One region of the Paenarthrobacter sp. E2MeOHC11 genome, then DNA from elsewhere that is predicted to be linked to it. Evidence: predicted binding sites of a transcription regulator. Region 1 holds the regulator's gene; the other holds the start of a gene.
The links. The regulator HrcA, encoded in region 1, represses chaperone genes, less so after heat shock. The targets are predictions, from matches to a motif close to TTNGCACTCGNNNNNNNCGAGTGCNAA.

Region 1 (9,401 bases):
TGCGGCGTGGGTTTGTCAGGGGTGCCCGGCGTCAGCTCGTCCATGGGCACCGACAAAACGTCTGTGGCCCCAGGCTCGTCCATGAGTTCGATATGCAGCTTCTCCATGGCGGGTTCATCAACCAGCAGAATTGAAAGCTCGGCCTGCGGATGGATGTACAGCCGCTCAAAGATGAACCGGGACAACGTCACCAGCTGGGCCTCGTCCACCGCCACGCCGGATTCGTTGTTGACTTCAATGCTCATTTGCGTTCTCCACGTTTGTACTGTGTGCCGGCGGCGTCGGTGCGGTGCGCGTCATCCCATGTGCTGTAAGCGGAGACGATATCTGCGACCAGGCGGTGCCGTACCACGTCAGCCGCCTCAAGAATGGAAAAGTTGACGTCATCGATACCGTTGAGGATTTCGCGGACAATCCGCAGGCCCGACGTAGCACCCAGCGGAAGGTCGATCTGGGTGACGTCCCCGGTGACCACCATTTTGGAGCCGAACCCAAGACGCGTCAGGAACATCTTCATTTGTTCCGGAGTGGTGTTCTGGGCTTCATCGAGAATGATGAAGGCATCGTTCAGAGTTCGTCCGCGCATGTAGGCCAAAGGAGCCACCTCGATGGTCCCTGCAGCCATCAGCCGCGGAATGGACTCCGGATCCATCATGTCGTGCAAGGCATCGTAAAGCGGGCGAAGATAGGGATCGATCTTGTCGCTCAACGTGCCGGGCAGGAACCCCAGCCGCTCCCCCGCTTCCACGGCAGGCCGCGTCAGGATAATCCGGCTGACCTCCTTCATCTGGAGCGCCTGGACAGCCTTGGCCATGGCCAAGTACGTCTTACCCGTACCAGCTGGACCGATACCGAAAATCACGGTGTTTGCGTCGATGGCATCCACGTAGTTCTTCTGGTTCAGCGTCTTGGGCCGGATGGTCTTGCCCCTGCTGGAAAGTATGTTGTGCGTCAGGACATCAGCAGGATTCTGCACGGACTGGGTCCTCAACAAGGAGACGAGCTGCTGAAGGACGTCCGGGGTGACCACGGTTCCCTTTGCCACGAGACCACGGACTTCTTCGAGAAGTCTCATGATCCGGGGGATGACGGTGGAAGGTCCCGTCATGGAGAGCTCGTTGCCGCGGACATGGAAATTGACGTCCTGGAACTGTTCCTCGATGTACCGCAGGGCTTCGTCGTGGCTGCCCAGCGAGTGAACCATCTGGTCGGAGTTATCGAACGTGACAACTTCCGTGCGCGTGCCCGGTAAGGTGTGCGGGAACTCGTTGGGCGGCTGGTTGCCGTTTCCGGTCCTGAGCCGCCCGTTCAAAGATTCACTCATAGTGCTGGCCGTCAGGCCTGTTCTCCTCCGGTTGGTCGTAATAACGCCATCGATTCGACATCAGCGGTGGACTTTCAGCGACCGCATTGATGCCGGAATGTCTCCAATCCTACGCCAGCCCGGCCTGCGATGAACCTCAGCAGGCGGCCACGTTCCGGCGCGCATCGTGATTGCCGACTTTTTGTCTCAACTCTGCATCAAGCCGGTATCAATCACGTTTCAGTTGGCGCAGGTCCACGGAATCCCGGCCGCCCGCCGTCGGCAATGTGCCAAGCTGGCATAGCGGGTGGAACCACAACCCCGCACCCCAGCCGCTCCATGGCTCCCAAATAAATGCAGGGACAGGACAGGAAACCCATCAAGAAGTCAGCCAACAACGCTCCGGGCGTGCACAAGCGGACCAAGTCCGCTATCGCCGTGCCTGTGATGCTTGCTGCCCTCTTGCTGACTGGGTGCATTGCCAACGGCGAGAGCACCCAGGCCACATCCAGTCCGCCGCCTTTGACCATGCAGGATGCCCCGGCCAGCAACGCCCCGTTGGAGACTACCCAGGCCTCAACCAAGATCCCGGTCTATTGGATTGGGCGCAGCAAGGAAGAGGTCTACCTCTACCGCGAGTTCAGGGATATCTCCGGCGACGGAAACCCCGTGACCACGGCGCTGCGGATCATGATGGCGGAAAAGCCACTGGACCATGACTTCTTCACGCCATGGCAGGAACCGGCCAGCCTGGCCACGTCCATTTCAGGCAAGAACGTGATTACCGTCGACATTTCCCGCGACGCATTCAATTCGAACCTGGACGCCGGTATGGCGCAGCGGGCCATACAGCAGCTGGTGTATACGGCGACAGCAGCGGCTTCGTCCTCGGGCCTCATCAATTCCGGACAGCAGATCCAGGTGGTCATCCTGGTTGACGGACACAAGGATTACATGGCGTTCGGGCAAATCCAGTTGGGTCAGCCCATGGCCCGCGATGCCTCCCTGGTGGCGCCTCTGTGGATCATCGATCCACAGGAAGACACCTCGATGCCCACAGGCTTGGTCAAGTTCAATGGGCGGAGCACCGACAGCTCCAAACCCATCGCGTGGCAGGTCCTGCAGGACAACGGCAAGGGCGAGAAGACAAGTCTGCTGACGGGTCAAACGAAAGCCACGGGCGAACCCGGACAGTACGGCCTCTTCACGTTCGGCGCCACACTCAAGGCCGGTCAGTACGAGGTACGTGTCTCGCAGGTCGACGATGCTGGAAACACGATCGCGACAAGCACTGACACCCGGTTGTTCAGGGTCGGATAGCTCCTCAGGGTAGCCCGGCCGGCTACCAGCGACCCAGAATGTCGCTCGCAAGAACGACGGCGGCAGGTCCCGCCGTCGACGATCGCAGAACGTGATGACCCAACAGCGCCGTAACGGCCCCGGCGTCACTGAGCCGCGTTACTTCGCGGGGCGAGATTCCACCCTCCGGTCCTACGATCAGAAGTACTTCCCGGAACGTCCCGGTGTCCGGTCCACCCTGCAACACCTCGAGGACAGTCCTCAACGGGTTTTTGGCGTCCTCGTGCAGGATGATGGCCAGGTCGGCGGCGGCGACTGCTTTGGCCAAGGCTCCGGTATCCACGATTGTCCGCACGTCCGGAATCCATGCCCGCCGTGCTTGCTTGGCCGCGGCGGCTACCACAGACTGCCACTTCCCATGGGCTTTGGCGGCGCGGTCGCCCTTCCAGCGCACGATTGATCGCTCTGACTGCCACGGAATCACTGCGTCGATACCCAGCTCGGTGGCCGTCTCGATGGCAAGTTCATCGCGGTCACCCTTGGCCAAGGCTTGGACGAGCACCAAGCGGACGTCGGGCTGGTCCTCGAAGACAACATCGGAAGCAGTGACGGTCAGGCCGGCGGGCCCGGCGTCGGCGACCGTGCCGGTCAGCCGTGTGCCGGAACCGTCGGCAATGTCAACGGGCTCCCCCACTGCCAGTCTCTTGACCGTGACGGCGTGCCGTGCTTCAGGCCCCTCCAGCACGAACGTGCCACCGGGACTTACATCGCCAAGACTCCCGGCCGGGGTGAAGAAAACGGGGTTGCTCACCGCTACAGGTTACCGAGCTTGTCACGCAGCTTTGCGAACATGCCGCCACTGGCCACGAGTTTGCCTTCGGTGAACTGCTCCCCGCGAAGCTTGGCGAGCTGCTGCAACAATTCTTCCTGGGCGGGATCAAGCTTGCTCGGCGTTTCAACATGGAGGTGCACCTTGAGGTCTCCCCTGCCGTAACCGCGCAGGTGGGTGACGCCAAGGCCGCGGAGCGTGATGACCTCGCCCGACTGGGTTCCGGCCTTCACATCAATGTCCTGTGCGCCATCGAACGTTTCCAGTTGCAGCTCAGTGCCCAGTGCAGCGGCTGTCATGGGCACGCTGAGGGTGGCGTGGAGGTCGTCGCCTTCGCGCATGAACATGGAATCGTTGTTGACCCGGATCTCCACGTACAGGTCGCCGGAGGGGCCGCCTGCGGGTCCTGCTTCGCCTTGGCCGGACAACTGGATACGCGTACCGGTCGCAACACCGGCGGGCACCTTGATGGTCAGGGAACGGCGGCTGCGGATGCGGCCCTGGCCGTTGCACTCGTTGCAGGGATCCTTGATGACCGTGCCGAAACCCTCACAAGATCCGCAAGGGGCCGTGGTCATGACCTGGCCAAGGATGGATCGGACGGCGCGCTGGACCTGGCCGCTGCCGCCACAAATGTCGCAACGTTCCGGATGGGTTCCCGGGCGGCAGCAGCTGCCGTCGCACGTAGGGCAGGTGACGGCAGTGTCTACTTCGAGCTTCTTGTTAACACCAAATACGGCGTCCTTGAGGTCAATACGGACACTGATGAGGGCGTCTTGTCCGCGACGAACGCGGGAAGCCGGTCCACCGTGGCCGCCGCCGCCACCAAAGAAGGTGTCGAAGATGTCCTGGAACGCGAAGCCCTGGCCGGAGTAGCCACCGCCGAAGCCGTTGTCCGTTCCGTTCTCATTGCCGGTGGCATCGTAGACGCGACGCTTCTGGGGGTCCGACAGAACCTCGTAAGCATGGGTCACGGCCTTGAACTGCTCCGCGACATCCTCACCCGGATTTACGTCCGGGTGGAGTTTCCGCGCCAACTTGCGGTACGCCTTTTTGATCTCTTCCCCGGTGGCTTCCGGCGAGACTCCCAAAACGTCATAGTGGCTGCTCAAAGTCGGTATCTCTTCCTTGTCGTACTGCGGATGTTTCCTCGGGCCTGCGTTCAGCCGCCGAGAATGCGTGAAAGGTAGCGGGCCACGGCCCGAACTGCTGCCATGGTGGTTGGATAATCCATGCGGGTTGGACCGAGGATTCCCACTTTGGCACCCGAGCCGTAGCCAGTGGCCACCACCGAAGCTTCGGCCAAGCCGTCATAGGGGTTCTCCCGGCCGATGCTCACCGTGACGCCGCGGGGGTCGTCCCCCATGTCGGACAACAACCGGAGCATGACCACTTGTTCCTCAAGGGCTTCCAGCACGGGTCCGATACTCAACGGGAAGTCCACGTTGGACCGGGCAAGATTGGCTGTGCCGGCCATGAGGATGCGCTCTTCGCGGCTGTTGTCGCTCAGTGCCTGCAGTCCGTGCGCCAGTGTTTGAGCCAGGCCACGGAGTTCCGGCGGGCACAGGGCAACCACTGAGGGAAGTACTTGCGGCAACAGGGCCAGTTGCGTCCCTGCAATGCTGCCGAGGAATCGTGACCTCAGAAGCATCAAAGCGTCATCGCCCACGTCCGAGCCTGCCTCGATGACCTTCTGGCCAACGCTCCCGGTATCCGCAATCAGGACGACGAGCACTTGCTTGGGAGCCAGGAGGACGAACTCCACGTGCCGCACCAGCGCCCGGTTTGAGTGTGGATATTGCACGACGGCGACCTGGTTGGTCAGCTGCGACAGGAGCCGCACGGTGCGCTCCAGGATGTCGTCGACGTCGTCGGGCCCTTCAAGCAGCGAATGGATCGCGCGGCGTTCCGCCGCGGACAGCGGCTTGACCTGGGAGATGCGGTCCACGAACAGGCGGTAGCCCTTATCAGTGGGAATGCGTCCGGCGCTGGTGTGGGGTGCCGCAATGAGGCCTTCTTCTTCAAGAACAGCCATGTCGTTCCGGATGGTGGCACTTGAAACACCGAGGTGGTGTCGCTCCACGAGGGCCTTCGATCCGACAGGCTCCCTGGAATGCACGTAATCTTCAACGATGGCACGCAGTACTTCCAACTTGCGCGGTTCACTCATTACTCCACCTCCTGACGACTGCCATGGTCACTGCGACCGGCCACCGCGGGATCCCATGGGATCACCGCACTTAGCACTCAACATGCCCAAGTGCTAACCAGTCTAGTATGAGCCACCCCGTTGCTAGCATTGAAACTGCCCATGGCCAGCATCAAGCAACCCAGCATAAACCAGTACAAAAAGGTAGGAATTCCTTGGCTTTCGACTCTTGGGGTCCGCAGGACCTAGCAGCTCCAGCCAAACGACAACTCCCCGAGGTAGCCGTCCAGCGCGGGATGGTCCTCGAAGATGTCCAGTCAGGCTGGGTGGGCGAAGTCACTCGGGTTGAAAAAACCGGGGGCATGCACATCGTGTCCCTTGAGGACAGGCGTGGTAAAACGAAGTCCTTCCAACTCGGCTTCGGCTTCCTGCTTGAAGGCCAACCCATCCGGTTGATGCCTCCGGCCCCCCGCCAAGCGACGGCCCCCGCGCAACCGGGACGAACGGCCTCGGGGTCGGTGAAGGTCCAGGGACAACGCGCCCAAGTGGCAAAAGCCAGCCGGATCTGGGTGGAAGGAAAGCACGACGCCGAACTCGTGGAGAAGGTCTGGGGCGACGATCTCCGCGTCGAAGGCATCGTGGTGGAGCCATTGCACGGCGTCGATGACCTCAAATCTTCCATCGCCGCCTTTAATCCGGGCCCTGGCCGCCGCCTAGGCATCCTGGTGGATCACCTCGTGGCCGGATCCAAGGAGTCCCGCATTGCGGCCGAAGCCATGACGGTCCCCGGGGCGCCAGGAAATGTCTTGATTGTCGGCCACCCGTACATCGATGTCTGGCAGGCCATCAGGCCGAAGGTGCTCGGCATCGATGCCTGGCCTTCCGTGCCTCGCGGCATCGACTGGAAGACGGGAATTCTCACCGCCTTCGGGTGGCCTCACGAGACCGCTGAGGACATTGGCCTGGGCTGGCAACGGCTTCTCGGGGCGGTTCGCAGTTACGCCGACCTTGAGGCCTCCCTGCTGGGCCGAGTGGAGGAAGTCATCGATTTCCTCACGGTTCCCTGACACTGGCCCCGAAAGCGGCAGCAACTGACGTGTCTTCGTGGCGCTTGTCCCGGGAAGTCCACGGAGGCCGGTATTCTGGGACAGCAACACCGCAGCATCTTTACAGCAAAGGGAACACACCGTGGCAGAGAACGCTCCTGAAGAACCGGGCAGCGCCGCAGGCCAGCCCCAGTACCATGGCGCGCCTGCAAATGCGCTGCCACTGACCGCCAGCGAGGACCGGCAGTGGGCAACCTTGGCCCATTTTGGCGGCATTTTGGGATGCCTGCCATCTCTCCTGATCTACCTGATCTTCCGCGACCGCGGACCCTTCACGGCACAGGAATCCAAGGAAGCGTTGAACTTCACGCTGCCTCCTACAATCGCCGCAGTTTTGGCGAACATCCTGGTGCTGCTGCCTGTGGTGGGCAACATTTTCGCAGTGATCGCCACCGGCATCTGGGTGGCCCTGACGTGCTTCTCCGTCTCGGCGGGCATCCGGGTCAACCATGGCCAGCCGCACCGTTACAAGCTCAACCTGCGCTGGATCAAGTAGCTTCCCGCCGCCTTCGCCCAACCACTGATTGTTAGTCGGGCAGGATCCTGCGCACTACAGCGTCAGCGAGCAGTCGACCCTTCAACGTAAGGATCAACCGGCCCTTGAAGGCCTGCACCGGATCCACAAGTTCATCGGCAATGAGCCCAGCCATCGCGTGGCGACCAATCGCGTCCAACGCATCTACGGCCAACCCGGTACCCAGCCTTGCTTCAAGCATGACGCGCTCGACTTCCCGTGTGTCGGAGTCCAAGGTCTCCCGTCCTGCTGCCGGCGAGCTTCCTGCAGCCAACCGTCCGGCATAAGCAGTGGGGTGCTTGACGTTCCACCAGCGGACGCCTCCCACGTGGGAGTGCGCTCCTGGACCGATGCCCCACCAGTCGTCCCCGCGCCAGTAGGCCAGATTGTGCCGGCAGGCTTGGTCCGGCGTCCTGGACCAGTTACTGACCTCGTACCAGCTCAAACCGGCTTCAGAGATCATTTTGTCGGCCAGTTCGTACTTAGCGGCGTGATCGTCGTCGTCGATGCCCGGCACTTCGCCACGCCGGATTTGGGCAGCAAGTTTGGTGCCGTCTTCCACTATCAACGCGTAGGCACTGATGTGGTCAGGTTCGTAAGACAGAGCCGTCTCAAGCGACAACCGCCAGTCCTCCATGGACTCCCCCGGCGTACCGTAGATCAGGTCGAGGCTGACGGCGAGCCCGGCCTCTCGCGCCCACTGCACAACGAGCGGCACACGACTGGGAGTATGGGTGCGATCCAGCACCTTCAGGACATGCGGCACAGCTGACTGCATGCCGAACGAGACCCTCGTGAAACCGGCCTCGGCCAGTACCCTCAGGGATTCGGGAGTCACCGAATCGGGATTGGCTTCAGTGGTTACTTCAGCACCGGGCTCAAGCCCCCAGTGCCCGACGGCGGCACGCAGGATCCGTGCCAAGTCTTCCGCGGGCAGGAGTGTCGGAGTGCCGCCACCGAAGAAGACTGTGCTCATGCGCCGTTGAGGCAGCCCCGAGGCGTCAAGGGCCACAGCCGCAAAGTCGAGCTCGGACACTGCGGTGGTGGCGTAGGCATCCTGGGAAGCACCGCCTCCCAGCTCGGTGGCTGTATAGGTGTTGAAGTCACAGTAGCCACAACGAACGGCACAAAAAGGGATATGGACGTAGAGCCCAAACTTGCGGTGCTCGACGCCAGCCAACACCTGCGGAGGCAGTATGCCGTCCGCAGGTGCCGGATCGCCCAAAGGTAGGACGCTGGGCATCTACTTCTTGGCCTTGTCCTTGGACTCGTCAGTGGTCAGGGCTGCGATGAATGCCTCCTGGGGCACCTCGACGCGACCCACCATCTTCATGCGCTTCTTGCCTTCCTTCTGCTTCTCCAGCAGTTTGCGCTTACGGGTGATGTCACCGCCGTAGCACTTGGCAAGAACGTCCTTGCGGATGGCCCGGATGCTTTCGCGGGCAATAATGCGGGACCCGATGGCAGCCTGGATGGGCACCTCGAACTGCTGCCTCGGAATCAGCTCGCGAAGCTTCCCGGTCATCATCACACCGTAGGCGTAGGCCTTATCCCGGTGCGTGATGGCGCTGAAAGCGTCCACTTGCTCACCCTGCAGCAGGATGTCGACCTTAACGAGGTCGGCGACCTGTTCGCCGTCGGCCTTCCAGTCAAGCGAGGCGTAGCCACGCGTCTTGGACTTCAGGAGGTCGAAGAAGTCAAAGACGATCTCGGCCAGCGGGATCCAGTAGCGGAGCTCGACGCGGTCCTCGGACAAGTAGTCCATGCCGCGCATCTGGCCGCGGCGGCTTTGGCAGAGTTCCATGATGGACCCAACGAACTCGTTGGGCGCGAGGATGGTTGCCGAAACCATTGGCTCACGGACTTCGGAGATTTTGCCTGTGGGGTATTCGCTGGGGTTGGTGACGTGGATGACCTTCTTGTCCTCGAGGGTCACCTCATACTCCACGTTGGGAGCGGTGGAGATGAGGTCGAGGTTGTACTCACGCTCCAAGCGCTCACGCGTGATCTCGAGGTGAAGCAAACCAAGGAAGCCAACGCGGAAGCCGAAGCCGAGTGCTGCAGACGTCTCGGGTTCGTAAACCAACGCAGCGTCGTTGAGCATCAGCTTTTCAAGAGCATCGCGCAGGACCGGGTAATCCGTGCCGTCAAGGGGGTAGAGACCAGAGAAGACCATCGGCTTGGCGTCTGCGTAGCCGCTG
Region 2 (11,114 bases), 760 kb from region 1:
TCACTGACGACGTTGAGCTGCTTGGCTCAACCATCGACGATGCCGCCGGTGAGGCCTATGACAAAGTTGCCCGCATCCTTGGCCTCGGTTACCCGGGTGGGCCCGCCATCGACAAACTGGCGCGTCAGGGCAATCCCAAATCCATCCGGTTCCCGCGCGGCCTTACCCAGCCCAAGTACATGGGGACCGCCGAGGACAAGGGCCCGCACCGCTACGACTGGTCGTTCAGCGGCTTGAAGACAGCTGTGGCCCGGTGCGTGGAACAGTTCGAGGCCCGTGGCGAGGAAGTGCCGGTGGCCGACATCGCAGCGGCTTTCCAGGAAGCCGTGGTTGACGTCATCAGTTCAAAGGCCGTCCTGGCCTGCAAGGAAAACGGCATCACCGACGTCCTCCTTGGCGGGGGAGTGGCAGCCAACTCGCGGCTCCGGGAACTGACCGGGCAGCGCTGTACTTCAGCTGGAATCACGCTGCATGTGCCGCCGCTGGACCTCTGTACGGACAACGGGGCCATGGTGGCGGCCCTCGGTGCCCAGCTGATCATGGCAGGCATCGGCCCGAGCGGTGTCTCTTTCGCGCCCGATTCCTCGATGCCGGTGACTACAGTGTCGGTGCCCGCCCAGGCTTTTCCTGCCCGGGAAGGCACCCAACCGGCGACTTAGGCGTCGGGACCCTTGCGCATTTGCTGGACGAGGTCCATGACCACTGCCTGCAGGTCTCCGTTGTGCTCAGCGGCAACCCGCCGCTGGCGCTGGTAGCTGGCTCCGCGTTCGACGATCTTCAAGACGTCGGCCAGTTCTTCGGAGCAGCCGAGCTTTGCTGCCACCGGACCCAGCCGCTCGACGGTTTCCGCAAGGTGCTCCGTGACAAGCTGCTCGTTGCCCTCGGCGTCGAGGATGATGATGGCTTCCAGGCCGTACCGTGCGGCACGCCACTTGTTCTCCTGCACATGCCACGGAGGCATGGTGGGGATGGTGCCGCCGGCGTCCAGGATGGAGGAGAACTCGTCCACCAGGCACTGGGTCAGCGCAGCAATGGCACCCACTTCTTCAAGCGTGGCAAGGCCATCGCAGATGCGCATCTCAATGGTGCCCAGGTTGGAAACGGGCCGGATGTCCCAGCGGATTTCGGACGTGGAGTCGATGACGCCAGTGGTGAACATGTCCTGGACGTAGGACTCGTATGCCTCCCACGTGTCGAACTGGAAGGGCAGCCCTGCAGTGGGTAGCTGCTGGAACATGAGGGCTCGCTGGGACGCGTAGCCGGTTTCTTCCCCGGCCCAGTAGGGGCTGGAGGCGGACAACGCCTGGAAATGGGGGAAGTAGTTGACCAGGCCGTCCAGAATGGGGAGCACTTTGTCGCGGCGGTCGATGCCCACGTGCACGTGAACGCCGTAGATCACCATTTGGCGGCCCCACCATTGGGTCCGCTCAATCAGTTTGGCGTAGCGCTCTTTGTCCGTCACGGGCTGGAGCAAGGGCGGGCTGAAGGGGTGGCTTCCAGCGCAAAACACTTCAACACCCATGGGGTCAGTGACTTCGCGGACAGCGGCGAGGGAGCGGCTGAGGTCTTCCTTGGCGTCCTTGACCGTTTCGCAGATCCCCGTGACGAGTTCAACGGTGTTGAGGAGCAGCTCGCGCTTGATGTGGGGGTGTTCGTCGTCCTCGTTGAGGTCGGGGTGGTTGGCGGAAACGCCTTTGAGGACATCGTTCGCGACGGATACCAGTTCCCCGGTGCGTGCATTGACGAGCGCCAACTCCCATTCCACACCCAGTGTCGATTGCCTGGATGGCGCAAAATCAATCTGCACGTAGTCCCCTCATTGTGTTCTCCCACCCGGGCGCGGTTCCCCGCTGCGGGGCCGCCAGCGGTCGGATCAAGTCTAATGCAGCCGGAACACCGGTGATATCGGCAGATTGGTGGGGCAAAGGAGCCGTCATTTGCTAATAATAATGATTCTCATTAGAATCGACGCATGCACCTCACAGTCGTCAGTTCCCTGGACAGCCAATGCCGTGAGGCCACCACTGAACGGCTCGGCCGGACCCACGCCAATTCCGTCGTGGTCCTCCATGACCTCCTGGATGGCTCGTTGGTCCTGCGGCGGGTCTACCGTGGCGGCCAGTTGTTTGAACGCGAAACCACAGTCCTGGAACATGGCTGCCTCAGTTGCACGGTCAGGTTGGATGTAGTCCCGACGGCGGAACGCCTCGCCGCGTGCGGTTTCGACCACGTGGTCCTCGGCTTGCCACCCGGAGTCGCGGCCGGAATGGCCGTAGCAGAGCTTCGCCGCGGCCTCAGCCGGCCCGCCGTCATAGACAACGCCGTGCTCGCCTTGGACCCCGTGGACCTGGACGACCACATCTGGGACCGTCACACCCTGTTCGAATCCGGGTTCACCTCCATGCCACAGGATGAGCGCACCAGCGGCGAATTCCTGATCGGGGAGTTTGGGCAGGTGGACACCGTGATGGTTCGACCCGGCTTGGGCGCAGTATTGACCGGGGAACCGCGCGAGGGGTCGGCGGCATGGCTGCTGGGACTGGAACTTCTTGGCCAGTTGGCCCCCCATGCAAACGTGGTTGGTTCCGCAGGGGACTTCCGGCCGGGATGCTTCGACGACGCCGAAGCAGCGGCCCGTAACCGGCCCGGCGTCGTACGTGTTCCCGTTAGCGAAACGTCAGGTTCCTTCCGGACGGTGCTCCACAAAGCAGGCCGTCCGTTGCATCCGGGGCGCTTCCGTGATGCGCTGCCCCAACTGGCCGTAGGCACCCATTGGATGCGTGGCCGCCTGTGGATTGCGTCTGCTCCCGCCACCCGCATCGCGGTCCAGGGAATCGGGCCGAGGGTCTGGCTCGAAAGTACGGGGAGGTGGCTGGCCGACTCGGCTGCTGCCGCACCTGGACAGGCCCACGCCGGAAAGCCGGGCGCCGACGTCGACGCTTTCCTGGACTGGCATCCGCATCATGGCGACCGCGGCACGGTCCTGGCCATCACCGGGCGCTGCGAGGACATCGACGCGGGGGAGATCCGCGGGCTCCTGGACGGCTGCCAACTCACCGAGGCGGAGATGGAACTGGGCTTCGAGGTCTGGGACGACCCCCTGGAGCTCAGCGACGCCCTCTAAGCCCATGCCAACCCAACACGCCAACCCACCCCAATAGAAGGAGAAACACCATGAAGGTCAGGAACTCGCTGCGAGCCCTCAAGAAGATTCCCGGGGCACAGATCGTCCGGCGTCGTGGACGCACATTCGTGATCAACAAGAACAACCCGCGGATGAAGGCGCGGCAAGGCTAAGCGGCAGGGTTAATGGGCGTTGTTTAATGGGGGAATGCCAATCCTGAACAAAGACATGTCCCTGTGCATTTCGCTCGCGGCCCGGCCGAGCAACATCGGTACCCGGTTCCACAACTATTTGTACGATCTGCTCGGCTTGAACTTTGTCTACAAGGCGTTCGCCCCGGCGGACATCACGCTCGCAGTGGCTGGCATCCGCGGCCTCCCGATTCGGGGCGCCGCGGTGTCCATGCCCTACAAGGAGGCCGTCATCCCCCTGGTTGACGTGATGGACCCATCGGCCAAGGCCATTGATTCGGTGAACACCATCGTGAACAATGACGGCGTGCTCACGGCCTACAACACGGACTACATCGCTATCGCAAGGCTTTTGAAGGACCACCAGGTTCCCCAGAGCCACACTGTTCTGCTACGCGGTGCCGGCGGCATGGCCAAAGCCATGGCCGCAGCCCTCCGTGACGCGGGATTCACCGCCGTCACCATCGTTGCCCGCAACGAAACCACTGGCCGTGCCCTTGCGGACCTGTACGGATTTGGGTGGCAGGACGACGTCAATGGTTCAACTGCGGACCTCATCATCAACGTCACACCGCTCGGAATGGCAGGTGAAGGTGAGACCGCACAGTCCTTCGACGACGCTGCGATTGCCGCTGCCCAGGCAGTGTTCGACGTCGTTGCGCTGCCCTCGGAGACTCCGCTCATCACTGCGGCCCGGAACGCCGGCAAGAAGGTGATCACCGGGGCCGAGGTCATCGCCATCCAGGCAGAAGAACAGTTCGTGTTGTACACAGGCGTGCGCCCCAGTGCTGCCCAGGTCCGCGAAGCTTCGGAGTTCTCGCGCCGCTGACCCGGGCTAGACCGAGACCGGCTCCACCACAACAGCCACTCTCTCCTCGCCGATCCTGGTGAGGACCAGGGTGGCTGTTTTCGCGTCCTTGCCCTTGGATGGCTTGGCGGGGAGCAACTGCTTCCGTAGCTCCTCCGGGGTCACTGCCGTGCCGCGCTTCTTGATGTCCAGCACGGTGATGCCATTGTTTTTCACCCAGGCTTTGAGGGCCTTGACGTTGTAGGGCATCACTTCGAGCACCTTGTAGGCGCGGGCAAATGGAGTGTCATGCAGTTCGGGTGCGCAGATGTAGGCGATGTGCTCATCCACCAGGTGCCCGCCGAGCCGCTCAGCGACGTCGGCCACCAGGCCTGCGCGGATCACCGCACCATCGGGCTCGTACAAGAAGCCTTCAACGGGCCCGACGGCGGCTACCGGACCGCCGTCGAAATCCTCGCCGCTGGTGATTTCGGCTGCGCCCTGGCTGCCAATGACCAGGGCGGCCCGACGCACGCCTGGGCGGGCCACTGCGTTGAACCACAAGGTGACTTCGGTGACGTCGCCGCCCACCGAGACCCACTGGGCTTCGCAGCCCGATGGCACGGAGTCGTGGGGGATGCCCGGACCCATTTTGACGCCGATGGCGCGGCCGGTGGCCGCCAGGCGCTCCACGAACGACAGCGGCGGGGAGAACGCCTCCGGGTCCCAGATCCGCTTTGTCCCCGATGTGGAGGTGGTGCGCCGGGCTGGATCCAGCCACACGCCGTCGATCCCGTCCAGTTCCACGGACGTGGCATCGGAGTGCACCACGGTGGCGTGTGGGAAAGGCATGAGGTTGATGGTGGCGCACGCAGCTGTGGTTTCATCCATTTCCACGGCCGTGACTGCAATGTCCATGGAGGCCATCGCCATCGAGTCGGCACCGAGCCCGCATCCAAGGTCTGCCACGTGGGTGATGCCGGCCTTGGCGAAACGTTCGGCGTGCCGGGCAGCGACGTTCAACCGGGTGGCCTGTTCCAAGCCGGCCTGGGTGAACAGCATCTGGCGCGCGAACTCGCCAAACTTGGCTTCCGCACGGGTCCTCAACCGTGATTGGGTCAGGACCGCCGCCACGAGTTCAGGGGAGTGGCCTGCCTTCCGGAGATCGGCGTTGACGCTGAATGCCTCGGACTCCCGGTAAGGCCCCAAGGAGGCAAGAAGTTCCCATCCTTCGGTGGTCAGCAAGGGTGCGATCTGTTCCTGCGGTGCGTGCGGCATGGGATCAAGCCTAACGGCGCGGCACTTGACAACGTGACTTGCGAATCAGCCAGATAGGGTTGTTTTCATGGACGACAACGCAGCCCCGCAACCCTCCACCATCACAAAGTTTGCCCGACCCGCCCTCATCGCGGGGGCCGTGATCGCGGTGGTTTGCATCGGCCTGCTGATCATTATCTTCGCGCTGGATTCGTTTAATGCGGCCACGTATTCGGTGGCCGGGAAAAGCGTCAACGACGCCACCGACGAGGCACGCGACATCCGCGAGCTCTACAGCGGCGCCCGGACCGGTGGCATTATCACCCTGGTGATTGCCGGCGTCGTCGCTGTTGCTTCTGCCGTGCTGCTGTACCTGAACCGCGGCAATGCACCGCTTGATGAGGACGATGACGGCGAAGACTACGATCTGGACGACCTCACCGGCCGTTGATGGACGTTCACCCATGACGAAATGCTGGCACTCACCTTGACCGAGTGCTAACCACTTACATAGAGTCTTGTTAGCACTCTCCCCCGGAGGGTGCTAATCACGCCAAGCGTCTTCCGGCACCGCGACGACGGTTGTACGCTCCGGCACCCTAGTTCTTAGTCCATGAATCAGCTCATGAAAAGGAGAGTCCGAGTGTCGGTCTCGATTAAGCCTCTTGAGGATCGTATTGTTGTTCGCCCGCTCGAAGCAGAGCAGACCACGGCTTCCGGCCTGGTAATTCCGGACTCCGCACAGGAGAAGCCGCAGGAAGGCGAAGTTGTTGCAATCGGCCCCGGCCGTTTCGATGACAACGGCAACCGCGTACCGGTTGACGTAGCTGTTGGCGACGTCGTCATCTACTCCAAGTACGGCGGAACCGAAGTCAAGACCGGCGGCAACGAGTACCTCGTTCTGTCCGCCCGCGACGTCCTTGCGATCGTCGTAAAGTAACTTCCCGGAGCCCCGCACCGCCGCCGAGTTGGAATCATTCCGACCGTCAGCGGTGCGGGTTTTCTGTCTTGAAAGGACACAACCATGGCAAAGCAGCTTGCTTTTAACGATGCTGCCCGCCGGTCTCTTGAGGCCGGTATCGACAAGCTCGCCAACACTGTCAAGGTGACGCTTGGCCCGCGCGGCCGCAACGTCGTGCTGGACAAGAAGTGGGGCGCTCCCACGATCACCAACGACGGCGTCACCATCGCCCGCGAAGTTGAGCTTGACGACCCCTACGAGAACCTTGGCGCCCAGCTGGCCAAGGAAGTAGCCACCAAGACCAACGATGTCGCCGGCGACGGCACCACCACAGCCACCGTGCTTGCCCAGGCCCTGGTCAAGGAAGGCCTGCGCAACGTTGCTGCCGGCGCCGCTCCGGGCGAGATCAAGCGCGGCATCGAGGTTTCCGTTGAAGCCATCGCCGCCCGCCTCCTGGAGAACGCCCGCGAAGTCGAAGGCACCCAGGTTGCCAGCGTTGCAGCCATCTCCGCGCAGAGCGACGAGGTCGGCGAGCTCCTCGCCGAAGCGTTCGGCAAGGTTGGCAAGGACGGTGTCATCACCATTGAAGAGTCCTCCACCACGCAGACCGAGCTGGTTCTGACCGAAGGCATGCAGTTCGACAAGGGCTACCTGTCCCCGTACTTCGTCACCGACGCAGAGCGCCAGGAAGCCGTCCTCGAAGACGCCCTCATCCTGATCAACCAGGGCAAAATCTCCTCGCTGCAGGACTTCCTGCCGCTTCTGGAGAAGGCCCTGCAGGCCAACAAGCCGCTCTTCATCATTGCTGAAGACATCGAAGGCGAAGCCCTTTCCACGCTGATCGTCAACCGCATCCGCGGCACGCTCAATGTTGTTGCCGTCAAGGCTCCGGGCTTCGGCGACCGCCGCAAGGCCATGCTCCAGGACATCGCCACGCTTACGGGCGCCCAGGTTGTTTCCCCGGACCTCGGCCTGACACTGGACACCGTTGGCCTCGAAGTACTCGGTACCGCGCGCCGCATCACGGTAACCAAGGACAACACCACCATCGTGGACGGAGCCGGTACGGCCCAGGACGTCGCCGACCGCGTAGCACAGCTGCGTGCTGAGCTCACCCGGACGGACTCCGACTGGGACAAGGAAAAGCTGCAGGAACGCCTGGCCAAGCTGGCCGGCGGCATCGGCGTGATCAAGGTAGGCGCAGCCACCGAGGTTGAGCTGAAGGAAAAGAAGCACCGCATCGAGGACGCTGTTTCCTCCACGCGCGCAGCCCTCGAAGAAGGCATCGTCTCCGGCGGCGGTTCCGCCCTCATCCACGCCCTCAAGGCACTGGACGAGTCCCCGGCCGTCAAGGCACTGGAAGGTGACGCAGCAGCAGCTGTGGGCATCGTCCGCCGCGCCCTGATCCAGCCGCTGCGTTGGATCGCCCAGAACGCCGGCTTCGACGGCTTCGTGGTTGTTGCCAAGGTTTCCGAGCTGGAAGCCAACCACGGTTTCAACGCCAAGTCCGGCGAGTACGAGGACCTGATCGCCGCTGGCGTGATCGACCCCGTCAAGGTCACACGTTCCGCTCTCCGCAACGCCGCTTCCATCGCTGCCTTGGTTCTCACCACCGAGACCCTGGTTGTCGAGAAGCCGGCTGAGGAAGAAGACGCACACGCAGGCCACAGCCACTAGCAGCCTGTCCAAGGAACCCCGGTCACGTTGGTGACCGGGGTTTTTTGTCGTCACCTGCGGCGCGGCGACGCTATTGTCGGCGTTCGACGGCGGCGGTAACCTGACGCTAAACGCTGCGGCTTGGGTACCAACCGGGCCGCCACCACCCGCAGGGTGAGCCATGACAGCTCCGGATACAGACTTGGACCTGGGACGCTCGGCATACTCCGAACGCCGCTGGAGTGATGCCCTTGATTGCCTTGTCCGCGCGGACGCCGAAGGCGGACTGCCTCCCCAGGACATTGAGCTGGTTGCTTCGGTGGCCATGCTGCTCGGACTGAACACGGAGAGTGTGCAGTATCTGACCCGGGCGCACGACGAATACCTGACCATGGGTGACGCGAACAGTGCAGCGCGATGCGCCGCTTGGTTGGTCATGTTCCTCATGGACATGGGCGAGCAGGCACTCGGACAAGGATGGTTGGCCCGCGCGAAGCATTTGCTTGAGGGCCTGGCCGGCCCCAGTTCCGCGGAAGGCTACCTCCTCATTCCTGCCGGACTGGGTTTGCTGAGGGCGGGCGACCCTGAAGCCGGGCACGGTGTGTTCGGCAGGGCATTGGAGATTGGCACCCTCCTCCATGACCGCGATCTCCAAGCGATGGGAATGCTCGGAGTGGGCACCTCACGGGTTTCACTTGGACGCATGGATGAGGGGCTGGAACTCCTTGACGAGGTCATGGTGTCGGTGACTTCCGGAGAAGTCTCTCCCATACCTGCGGGAATCATCTACTGCGCCGTTCTGGGAAGTTGCCGCCTGGCCCAGGACGTCCACAGGGCCCAGGAGTGGACGGCCGCACTGGAACGGTGGTGCGGCGAACGTCCGGACATGGTGATGTTCAGTGGCCAGTGCCAGGCAAACCGTGCAGAGTTGCTCATCCTCCATGGTGCCTGGGACGAAGCCCTGTCCGTTGCACGGGCGGCCGAGGGGCGGATCAGGAAGGGTGACCCGGATGCCACCTTCGGCAGCTGGTACCAGCAGGGCGAAGTTCTTCGTCTGACGGGGTGGTTGGACGACGCAGGTCGTGCCTATGCAAAGGCTGCAGAGACAGGCTTCGAACCCGTCCCGGGAATCGCGTACCTCCACCTGGTCCAGCACAAAACGGCACAGGCGAAAAACACCATGCGCCGGGCGTTGTCCGGCGCGGATCCGGCCAACCGTCGCCGGCTGCTCCCCGCCGTCGTGGACATCGAGCTTGCCGCAGGAGACGTGGCCGCCGCAAGGGCCGCCTCAGATGAGTTGTCTGCACCGTTGCACAGTGAAAGCCGGCCCTTGGAGTTGGCGTTTGCTTCCCTGGCCTCAGCCCATGTGCTGCTTGCCGAGGGCGATCCCGCGGGCTCGCTTCAAGCATCGAGGAGGGCTTGGCGGATTTGGTACAGCTTGGAAGCCCCCTATCAGGCTGCACGATGCCGGGTCCTTGCCGGCCGGGCGTGCGCAGCATTGGGCGATGTGGACTCCGCGGCCATGGAGTACGAGGCGGCCACAGCTGAATTCGCTGATCTGGGGGCAACCCCGGCAGCGGCCGAAGTCTTGGAACTTGCCGGTCACAAACCCAAGGACCCGTCCTCACTGACGGTGCGGGAAGTGGAAGTCCTGCGGCTCGTCGCCGGTGGCCTGGCGAACAAAGCGATTGCACGCGAGCTGTATCTCAGCGAGAAAACCGTGGCCCGGCACCTGAGCAATATCTTTTCCAAGCTCGCTGTGCCGTCCAGGGCGGCTGCCACCAGCTACGCCTTTGAGCACGGCCTGATTCGCTGAATTTCCCTCAGTTGGTGGGTAGGAATACCCATGCCCCGGCTCCTGGTATGCGCAATTCGGCCGACGCGGTGGCGGAGTCCGCAGCAATATCTTGGCTGTATCAGCACCCAGGCAGCACCACAGATGGAAGGGGAACAGCCATGGAAGCGCATCAGGACACAGAAATGGACACCGTGATCGTGGGAGGTGGCCAGGCCGGGCTCGCGCTCGGGTTCTGGCTGGCCCGGGAAGGGCGGGACTTCCTGATCCTGGATCAATACAAGAGGCCGGGGGAGGCCTGGCGGCAGCGGTGGGACTCCCTCAAACTCTTCACACCCGCCAAGTATGACGGCCTTCCGGGCAGTCCATTCCCCGGCGACCGCCTGGCTTTCCCAACCAAGGATCAGTTGGCCGATTACTTGGAGGACTATGTACGCCGCTTCGACCTACCCTTCGTTCCAAGCACCCGTGTGGACGAAATCGTAGCCGACGGCGATGTTTTCGCAGTCCGGGCAGGGGACCGCACCTGGCACGCCCGCAACGTGGTGATTGCCACGGGCGGACACCGTATTCCGAAGCAGCCACCCTTCGCGGGAGAGCTGGATCAAGCGATTGTCCAGCTGCATTCACAGGACTACAAGAACCCGGGTCAACTGCAGGCTGGAACTGTGCTGGTGGTCGGCCTGGGAAACTCCGGGGCGGAGATCGCGTTTGAGCTCGGGCGATCCCATCACACTGTGCTTGCCGGCAAGCCCAGTGGCGAGATGCCGATGCGCCACGGCCGGACAGCGGCGCGTTTTGCCTTGCCGGTCGTCAAATTCCTTGGTGTCCATGTCCTCACGCTCAACACGCCCATCGGACGAAAGGCAGCTCCGGGTTTTAAGAGCATGGCTGCCCCGCTGATCAGGACAAAGACCAAGGACCTGGCGGCCGCCGGAGTCCAGCTTGGCCCCAGATTGGAGGGGGTTTCACACGGTTTGCCGGTCTTGGATGATGGGACACGGGTCGAGGCCGCAAACGTTATCTGGTGCACGGGCTATCACGAGGATTACTCGTGGGTGAAGCTGCCGGTGTTCGACGATCGAGGTGAGCCGAGGCAGACCAGGGGAGTGGCCAACGACGTTCCAGGCGTGTACTTCATCGGCCAGGAGTTCCTGTTCGCTGCCGCGTCGGCAACACTTCCCGGAGTTGCCCGCGATGCCCGCTACCTGGCCCGCCGGTTGGCGAAGGAGCGTCGGCCCATGTCAGCGCGTCGTCCTGAGGCGGATGGTCGCCGGGCCAGGGAGACCCGCTTGCCGACGAGCCGGTAGAACAGCAACACAGCAGCTGCAGCTGACACGATT

Region 2: groES (co-chaperone GroES) is a predicted target of HrcA. The motif match lies at 5,835-5,861, and genes of this name have one in related genera.

Annotation. Positions count from the first base shown of each region.
Region 1 covers NZ_CP196673.1:4,447,702-4,457,102, reverse strand. The annotation lists gene ybeY (rRNA maturation RNase YbeY) at 1-245, opposite strand, end outside; gene ACSSVG_RS20655 (PhoH family protein) at 242-1,324, opposite strand; gene ACSSVG_RS20650 (GerMN domain-containing protein) at 1,751-2,623, shown strand; gene ACSSVG_RS20645 (16S rRNA (uracil(1498)-N(3))-methyltransferase) at 2,646-3,413, opposite strand; gene dnaJ (molecular chaperone DnaJ) at 3,416-4,543, opposite strand; gene hrcA (heat-inducible transcriptional repressor HrcA) at 4,594-5,601, opposite strand; gene ACSSVG_RS20630 (DUF3097 domain-containing protein) at 5,796-6,647, shown strand; gene ACSSVG_RS20625 (DUF4870 domain-containing protein) at 6,769-7,182, shown strand; gene hemW (radical SAM family heme chaperone HemW) at 7,214-8,443, opposite strand; gene lepA (translation elongation factor 4) at 8,444-9,401, opposite strand, start outside.
Region 2 covers NZ_CP196673.1:3,684,394-3,695,507, forward strand. The annotation lists gene tsaD (tRNA (adenosine(37)-N6)-threonylcarbamoyltransferase complex transferase subunit TsaD) at 1-659, shown strand, start outside; gene ACSSVG_RS17155 (glutamate--cysteine ligase) at 656-1,807, opposite strand; gene ACSSVG_RS17160 (GTP-binding protein) at 1,973-3,124, shown strand; gene ykgO (type B 50S ribosomal protein L36) at 3,175-3,297, shown strand; gene ACSSVG_RS17170 (shikimate 5-dehydrogenase) at 3,332-4,144, shown strand; gene ACSSVG_RS17175 (THUMP-like domain-containing protein) at 4,151-5,380, opposite strand; gene ACSSVG_RS17180 (hypothetical protein) at 5,448-5,810, shown strand; gene groES (co-chaperone GroES) at 6,003-6,299, shown strand; gene groL (chaperonin GroEL) at 6,384-7,997, shown strand; gene ACSSVG_RS17195 (response regulator transcription factor) at 8,158-9,792, shown strand; gene ACSSVG_RS17200 (flavin-containing monooxygenase) at 9,933-11,081, shown strand; gene ACSSVG_RS17205 (DUF389 domain-containing protein) at 10,976-11,114, opposite strand, start outside.